Regions from separate parts of the Methylobacterium sp. CM6244 genome, predicted to be linked through region 3. Evidence: predicted binding sites of a transcription regulator. Region 3 holds the regulator's gene; each other region holds the start of a gene.
The links. The regulator LexA, encoded in region 3, represses DNA repair genes until DNA is damaged. The targets are predictions, from matches to a motif close to TGTTCNNNNTGTGTTCNG.

Region 1 (2,262 bases), 1.9 Mb from region 3:
CCGGTGCTCGCGCTGAAGCGGCGGGGATTTCAGCGGCAGGATGGCGGAGCCGTCGGGGATCGGGCTGAAGGCCGAGTAATAGACCCGCTTCAGGTTGAACGAACCGTAGAGAAGGGCGCTCTTGCGGATCAGCGCCTCGTCGGTGGTGGTGTCCGCGCCGACGATGACCTGCGTCGACTGGCCGGCGGGCGAGAACCGGCGCTTCTCCGCCTTCGCCTCGGTGATCCGCGCGCCGATCTGCTTCATCGCGTTCTGGATGACCGGGCCGTTCTTCTCCGGCGCCAGCCGGTGCAGGCTGGCATCGGTGGGGAGTTCGAGGTTGATCGAGAGCCGGTCGGCATAGAGCCCCGCCTCCTCCACCAGCCACGGGCTCGCCTCCGGGATCGATTTCAGGTGGATATAGCCGCGAAAGCCGTGGTCGCGCCTAAGGGACTTGGCCACCCGCGTCAGCAATTCCATCGTGTGGTCGGGCGACTTGATGATGCCCGAGGAGAGGAACAGACCCTCGATATAGTTGCGCTTGTAGAACTCCACCGTGAGGGTCACGACCTCCTCGACGGTGAATTTGGCGCGAGCGACGTTAGAGGAGCGCCGGTTCACGCAATACGCGCAATCGAACAGGCAGTAATTGGTCAGCAGGATCTTCAGGAGCGAGATGCAGCGTCCGTCCGGCGTGTAGGCGTGGCAGATGCCGGCCCCGGTGGTCGAGCCGAGTTCGCCCTTGCCCGCCACCCGTTTGGGTGCCCCCGACGAGGAGCAGGACGCATCGTATTTCGCGGCATCGGCCAGGATGCGCAGCTTCTTGGCGAGGGTCTCGTCCATGACAGGGACATGCGCGTCGTTCGTGTTTCGTTCAAGTTTTTGTCGGGCTGGGTCGGAAATGCCGCAGGGTGCTGTCCCCTCTCCCCGCCGGGCGGGGAGAGGGCCGCATGGACCTTGTCGTCCATGCGGCGAGCGGAGGCGAAAGCCGAAGCGGGGGTGAGGGGGTGAATCCGGATGAGGCTTGTACGGCTCGGCCCCTCACCTTCGGCTGCCGCCTCGCTTCATGCCCCGACGAGGGGGCATGAAGCCCTCTCCCCGCACGCGAGGAGAGGGGAAGAACGGCTCGGCTGACGGAGATACCTCCATCACCGGTCGAGCCCGTCCTCCGCATTCACCTCCTCGTCGACGATCGTCTTCGCCAATCCGTACGAGAACCCGGCCCGCGCCATCGAGGCGAGATCCTTGTCGCGGTGGGCGGCACGGAGGTCGGGGCGGCGGAACGGGCCGAGGCGGCGGCGCTTGGCATAGGCGCGGGCCGCCACCTCTTCCGCATTGGTGCCTTCCTCCTCGCCCCGGTCGCGCTCGGTCTCCAGGGTTTCGGCGATCAGCGTCCGGTCGACCCCCTTGGCGGCGAGCTTGGCCGCGAGGCCGCGGGCGGAGGTCCCGCGCCGGCGCAGGGTCGCGGCCCGCGCGGCGGTGAACCGGGCATCGTCCACGAGGCCGGAGGAACGGGCGCGCTCCACGATGGCGGCAATGGTTTCGGCGAAGGCGGCCGGGTCTTCGTCCCGGAGCCGGCACCTCTTGGCGACCCGGCGCTCCAAGGTCTGGCGCAGCATCGCCACGGAGGCGCTGTAGCGCTCCAGATAGTGCAGGGCGACGCGCTCCAGATACGCCGCCGTGACCGGCGGCGTAGGTTTTGCCCCGCGGGGCGTAGCTTTTGCCTCACGAGAGGGCCCAGGCCGTCCCGCTGCAACGTTTCGAGCGTTCATCGGTTCATCACGCTTCGGACAGGTTTCAGGATCATGTCGCGCATCGTCTCGACCGTGAACCGGTTTCCTGTCTTACCCCGAGAGGACGCATGCATGTCATGCCGGCATTCCTCCTGAAGCGCGAGTGGCTCCTGGTCGCGCTCGGCCTCGGCTTCGCCGTCCTGGCGGCCGCCGTGGTCTACCTGTCGCGCCCGACCGTTCTCACGGTGGCGGTCGGTCCTCGCGATGGGGCCGAGGCGCAATTGCTCGAAACCTACGCCCAGGCCTTGAGCCGGGCACGGGAGGACGTGCGCCTCAACGTGCGGACCTATGACGACGTGCGCGACAGCGCCGCGGCGCTCCAGGCGGGTCGCGCCGACCTCGCCGTGGTCCGACCCGACGTGTTCCTGCCCGATAACGGCCTGACCTTGGCCCTCCTGCATGAGGAGACGCTGCTCATCGCCACGCCAGAAGCGAGCGAGATCGAGAGCTTCCCCGACCTTGCGAAGAAGCGCCTCGGCATCGTCGAGCG
Region 2 (2,262 bases), 340 kb from region 3:
TCGTTGAAATAGGGCATGTTGGCGACGGCATAGGCGCCGCGCCGCTGCCCCCATTCTTTGGCCCCGCTCCAATCCGGCATCCGCCATGGCCGCAGCGCGCCGCCGAGGCCGGGGGTGCCGTAATGGAAATAATCGTCGACGGCATCGATCAGCATCATCTCGGCGCGCCGCTGCATCATGTGGATGACGCCTTTGTCACGCGGTGTCGTACCCGTGAGGGTCGGATGGCCGTCCAGGTTGTCGAGATATTCCGTGATCGCCGTGGATTCGGTGATGATCGTCCCGTCATCGAGTTCGAGGACCGGGACCTTCCCGATCGGGTTCATCGCCAGGAAGCCAGGCTGCTTCTGCTCGGCGGCGATGAGGTCGATACTGACGAACTCGACCCTTTCCTCCAGTCCCTTCTCGGCGAGGACGATGCGGATTCGTGCGGGGTGGGGACCCGCCTCCCGGTCGTAGATTCTCATGGGCAACGCTCTCTATCTGCCAGTTGGTAGATACACCATGCAGGTCGATGACGACACGTCAACGTCTACCTGCCAATCGATAGAATGCAGGTGTAGAAGCGGAGGATGAGCGAGAGCACCCGGGAACTGATCCTGAACGCCGCAAGGCTGACCGCGCAGGCACGCGGCTATGGCGGCCTGAACTTCCGTGATCTCGCGGAGGAGGTGGGAATCAAGGCGGCGAGCATCCACTATTATTTCCCCGGCAAGGCTGCCCTGGGGGCGGCGGTGGCGCGGCGCTACCGGGAAGATGCGTTCGCTGCCCTGGAGGCCCTATCGGACGCATGTCCGGATCCGGTCGCCTGTCTGCGGCGCTACCCCGACACGTTCCGCACGGCGCTCCAGAACGACAACCGAATGTGCCTCGGCAGCATGATGGCCGCCGAGCACGACGACCTGCCGGACGACGTGAAGACGGAGGTGCGAGCTTTCGCCGAGGTGAACGTGGCCTGGATCGGCAGACAGCTGACCGCCGCATCCCCGGTCACCGCCGAGACCGCCACGTCGAGAGCCTGGGCCATCTTCGCGGCCATCGCCGGCGCGCAACTTCTGGCGAGAGGCCGGTCGGATCTCTCCGTCTACGATGCGGCGATCGACACCTACCGTCAGGCGGGACTTCTGCCGGGCTAGCGGGGCACCAACGATATGGCCGCCGGTTGCCGGAACGAAGGATCGTGGCGGAGTGAGGCTTACACCCCGCATCCCGGGGATGGTCAGGGTTCGGAACTCATCGGCGACCGCCTCGTTATGGAGAGAACAATTCAGGAACGAGGTCGAGCGATGACGAAGAAGCAGGCGACGGACGAGAACGAGAACCCGAAGACGGCGGGTGGCGATGCATCGAACCGGATCAAGGATCCGAGCGAGTGGACCACGGGCGACGAGCCGATGACCGGCGCGCAGGCTTCCTATCTCAAGACCCTGTCGGAGGAGGCGAAATCACCCGACTCGTTCGAGCCGGATCTGGACAAGGCCGAGGCCTCCAAACGGATCGACGCGCTGCGCAAGGAATCCGGAAAAGCTTGATGGACGGCAGCCCCGGTCGCGGACTTGCGGCACGCGTTTTCGATAGGGCGAGACCCGATCCGCCTTGTCTTGCATAACGATGTCTGGCGCGCCTTTGGCTCGGCCCTTCGGGGCCGGGCGACACCGGTGACGCGGAATGACGATGTGAGCGGTGAAAGCGCTGGGCCGTCGCTGCCGGATCGCGGGACATCGAACCGGGTGTCGAGCCCCTGGTCGCGTTGGTGGAGGGGCACGTACCCATTGGAAGTCCCACGGCGTTTCGCCGGTATTTGGTTAAACCGTCGGCAATGATTTCCGTCGTAGGAAGGCGGGCGCTGCTTCTTCAGGGATCGCCTCGCTCGATGACGATTTCTGAAAAAAACGATGTGACATCTGCGGTCGCCAAGCCGATCTCGTCCTCGGATGGCCCTTCGTCCCGTCTTTCACGAAGCGCTTCGCGGTTCGCCCGAGATACAAGCGGGACGTCCGCGATCGAATATGCGCTGATTGCCAGCGTTATCGTCCTGGGGATCGTCACGGCGCTGCTGAATTACACCAACCGGGTCCGCGAGCTTTACGAGTCTGTCGCGCAGGCTTTCACCCGGAGTATTTGAGCGTTCGTGCCCCGCGCGTCTCGTGCGGCGCCGGCTTCAGCGCCGCGTCTGGCCGGGCCGGTTCGGCGTCGGGGTGTTGGCTTTCGACGGGCCTACGGACGCCATGCCGTCACGCCACAGGCTGTCGAACAGGCTCT
Region 3 (2,262 bases):
CGTCCAGCCCTTCGGCATCGTCGGCAATGCCCTGACCTTGCCCCTCGTCTCCCTGGCGGTGATGCCGGCGGCGGTTCTTGGGATCCTCGCCTATCCCTTCGCACTGGACCAGCCGGTCTGGTGGGCGATGGGGCTCGCCGTACGCGGGATGCTCACGATCTCCGGCTGGATCAGCGGGTTCGGACACGCCACGCTCGTCGTCCCGGCCTATGGCAGCACGGCACTCTGCCTGCTTGCTCTCGCTCTGCTCCTGCTGACACTTCCCGTCTCGAGCTTACGCTGGATCGGCCTTGCTCCGGCCGCTCTCGGTGTCGTGCTCGCTACCATGCCGCCGCGTTACGACGTCTACATCGACCGTGAGGGTGGCGGTGCAGCCTTCCGCGACGGGGACGGCCGATTGAGCATTCTCGGCAGCCCGCCGGCCTTCGTCCTCGAACAATGGCTCAAGGCGGATGGCGATTCGCGGAAAGTCGCCGCCGTCGCAGCCTCGCCGAGAAGCCGATGCGATACCGTCGGATGCGTCGTCGAGTTAGGACCGGGTCGGATCGTCGCCCTCGTCAAGGACAAGCGGGCCTTCGCGGAGGATTGCGAACGGGCGAGTGTGATCATCGCCCGCCGTGACGCTCCCAAAGACTGCCGGGCCGGCTTCGTCATCGATCGCGCATACCTAGCCCTACGCGGCGCCACCGCCATCCGTTTCGGCCCTGAAGGACCGCAGGTCACGTCCGCCCACCAACCTCATTCTCGTCCGCCATGGCGGCGGGCGGTCGCTGTCGTCACGCCGTCCCCTTCGCCTCCGAAGGAATCGGGACCAAGTCCGAAACCCATAGAACCCGAGGGCGACGACGGCGATCCGTCATCCGAAACGCAGTCGGACGGGCTTCAGTAACGACGGACCAGGCTGACGAGCCGCCCCTGGATCTGAACACGATCCGGACCCAGAACCCTCGTCTCGTAGGCTGGGTTTGCCGCTTCCAGAGCGATGGAGGAACCGCGGCGACGCAGGCGCTTCAATGTGGCCTCTTCATCGTCAATGAGGGCAACGATGATGTCGCCCGTATTCGCAGTGTCCTGCTTCTTGATCACGACAAGATCACCATCGAGGATACCCGCTTCGATCATCGAATCGCCACGGACCTCCAGCGCGTAATGTTCGCCGCCGGCCAGGAAGTCCGGTGATAGCGTCACGGAATGGCTCTGGTTCTGTATGGCGGAGATCGGCGTGCCGGCCGCGATCCGTCCCATGACCGGGATTGTGATCGACCTTCCGCTCTCGTCCTGGGCCTGGGTCGTTGGCTGGCGCAGGGACGGCATCGCCTTGGACCGACCGCCTTCGACGACGCTCGGCGTGAAGCGGCGAACTTCACCGGCGGGAGCGGGCTTCGACGCCGGTGCACCGGTCAGGCTCTCAGGCATCCGGATCACTTCGATCGCCCTGGCGCGATTCGGCAAACGACGCAGAAATCCGCGCTCTTCGAGGGCCGTGATCAACCGGTGGATCCCCGACTTCGATTTGAGATCGAGGGCGTCCTTCATCTCGTCGAAGGAGGGCGGGACACCACTCTCCTGCATCCGTTGTTGGATGAATTGGAGAAGATCCAGCTGCTTACGCGTCAACATACAGATCACTCTTCCACTGAAGCCAATGGCCGCGACTAACGCCGCTGAAACAAAACACGAACACGGTAGACGTTCCGCAAGTGTTCTGCAAGGGTTCCGTTAACCCGGTGGTAGAGTTTGTTCCTGAGGTGCAATGTTCCGCTCAAGCGGCCTTACCGCGGGCCGGCTTGGCGTCCGCCGGTATCACCCGCCGGGCCCTTCAATCATCCGAAGGGGCTTCGTGCCGCGGGGGCTTACCCCGCCACTGTATGGCGGGCCTTCGCGGTGTCCGGCGGAGCCGCGCGCCCAGTCCCCGCCGATGACTTAGTCGGTCACCGACGGCCGGGGAGCCATGCGATATGGCGGGTACTCTGGCGGCAGCGTCGATCAGTCGAGATAGTCACCATATTTCTCGACATGGCTGGCGAGGCCGAGGCCGTGCTCGCGCACGAGGCGTTCCGCCAGATCTGCATCGCGCGCTTCCAATGCCTTGATGATCGCCACGTGTTCCTTGATCGAGTTGGCCGCGCGTTCCCCCTGACGCAGCGCGGTGTTGCGAATACCGCGGACATGCATCAGCAGGTTGCTGGTGATGTCTTTGATCACGTCGCACTGGCCGAGCGAAATGATCTTCTGGTGGAAGCGAATGTTGGCTTCCGAATA

Region 1: the regulator LexA is predicted to act here: its motif matches at 840-857, upstream of ACYQML_RS02205 (putative DNA modification/repair radical SAM protein).
Region 2: the regulator LexA is predicted to act here: its motif matches at 1,259-1,276, upstream of ACYQML_RS09550 (DUF3072 domain-containing protein).

What each region holds. Positions count from the first base shown of each region.
Region 1 covers NZ_CM139247.1:471,882-474,143, reverse strand. The annotation lists gene ACYQML_RS02205 (putative DNA modification/repair radical SAM protein) at 1-822, opposite strand, end outside; gene ACYQML_RS02200 (RecX family transcriptional regulator) at 1,128-1,751, opposite strand; gene ACYQML_RS02195 (TAXI family TRAP transporter solute-binding subunit) at 1,841-2,262, shown strand, end outside.
Region 2 covers NZ_CM139247.1:2,060,219-2,062,480, forward strand. The annotation lists gene ACYQML_RS09540 (glutathione S-transferase family protein) at 1-467, opposite strand, end outside; gene ACYQML_RS09545 (TetR/AcrR family transcriptional regulator) at 573-1,136, shown strand; gene ACYQML_RS09550 (DUF3072 domain-containing protein) at 1,287-1,532, shown strand; gene ACYQML_RS09555 (Flp family type IVb pilin) at 1,874-2,125, shown strand; gene ACYQML_RS09560 (DUF937 domain-containing protein) at 2,162-2,262, opposite strand, start outside.
Region 3 covers NZ_CM139247.1:2,395,250-2,397,511, forward strand. The annotation lists gene ACYQML_RS11070 (ComEC/Rec2 family competence protein) at 1-889, shown strand, start outside; gene lexA (transcriptional repressor LexA) at 883-1,620, opposite strand; gene ACYQML_RS11080 (GntR family transcriptional regulator) at 1,987-2,262, opposite strand, start outside.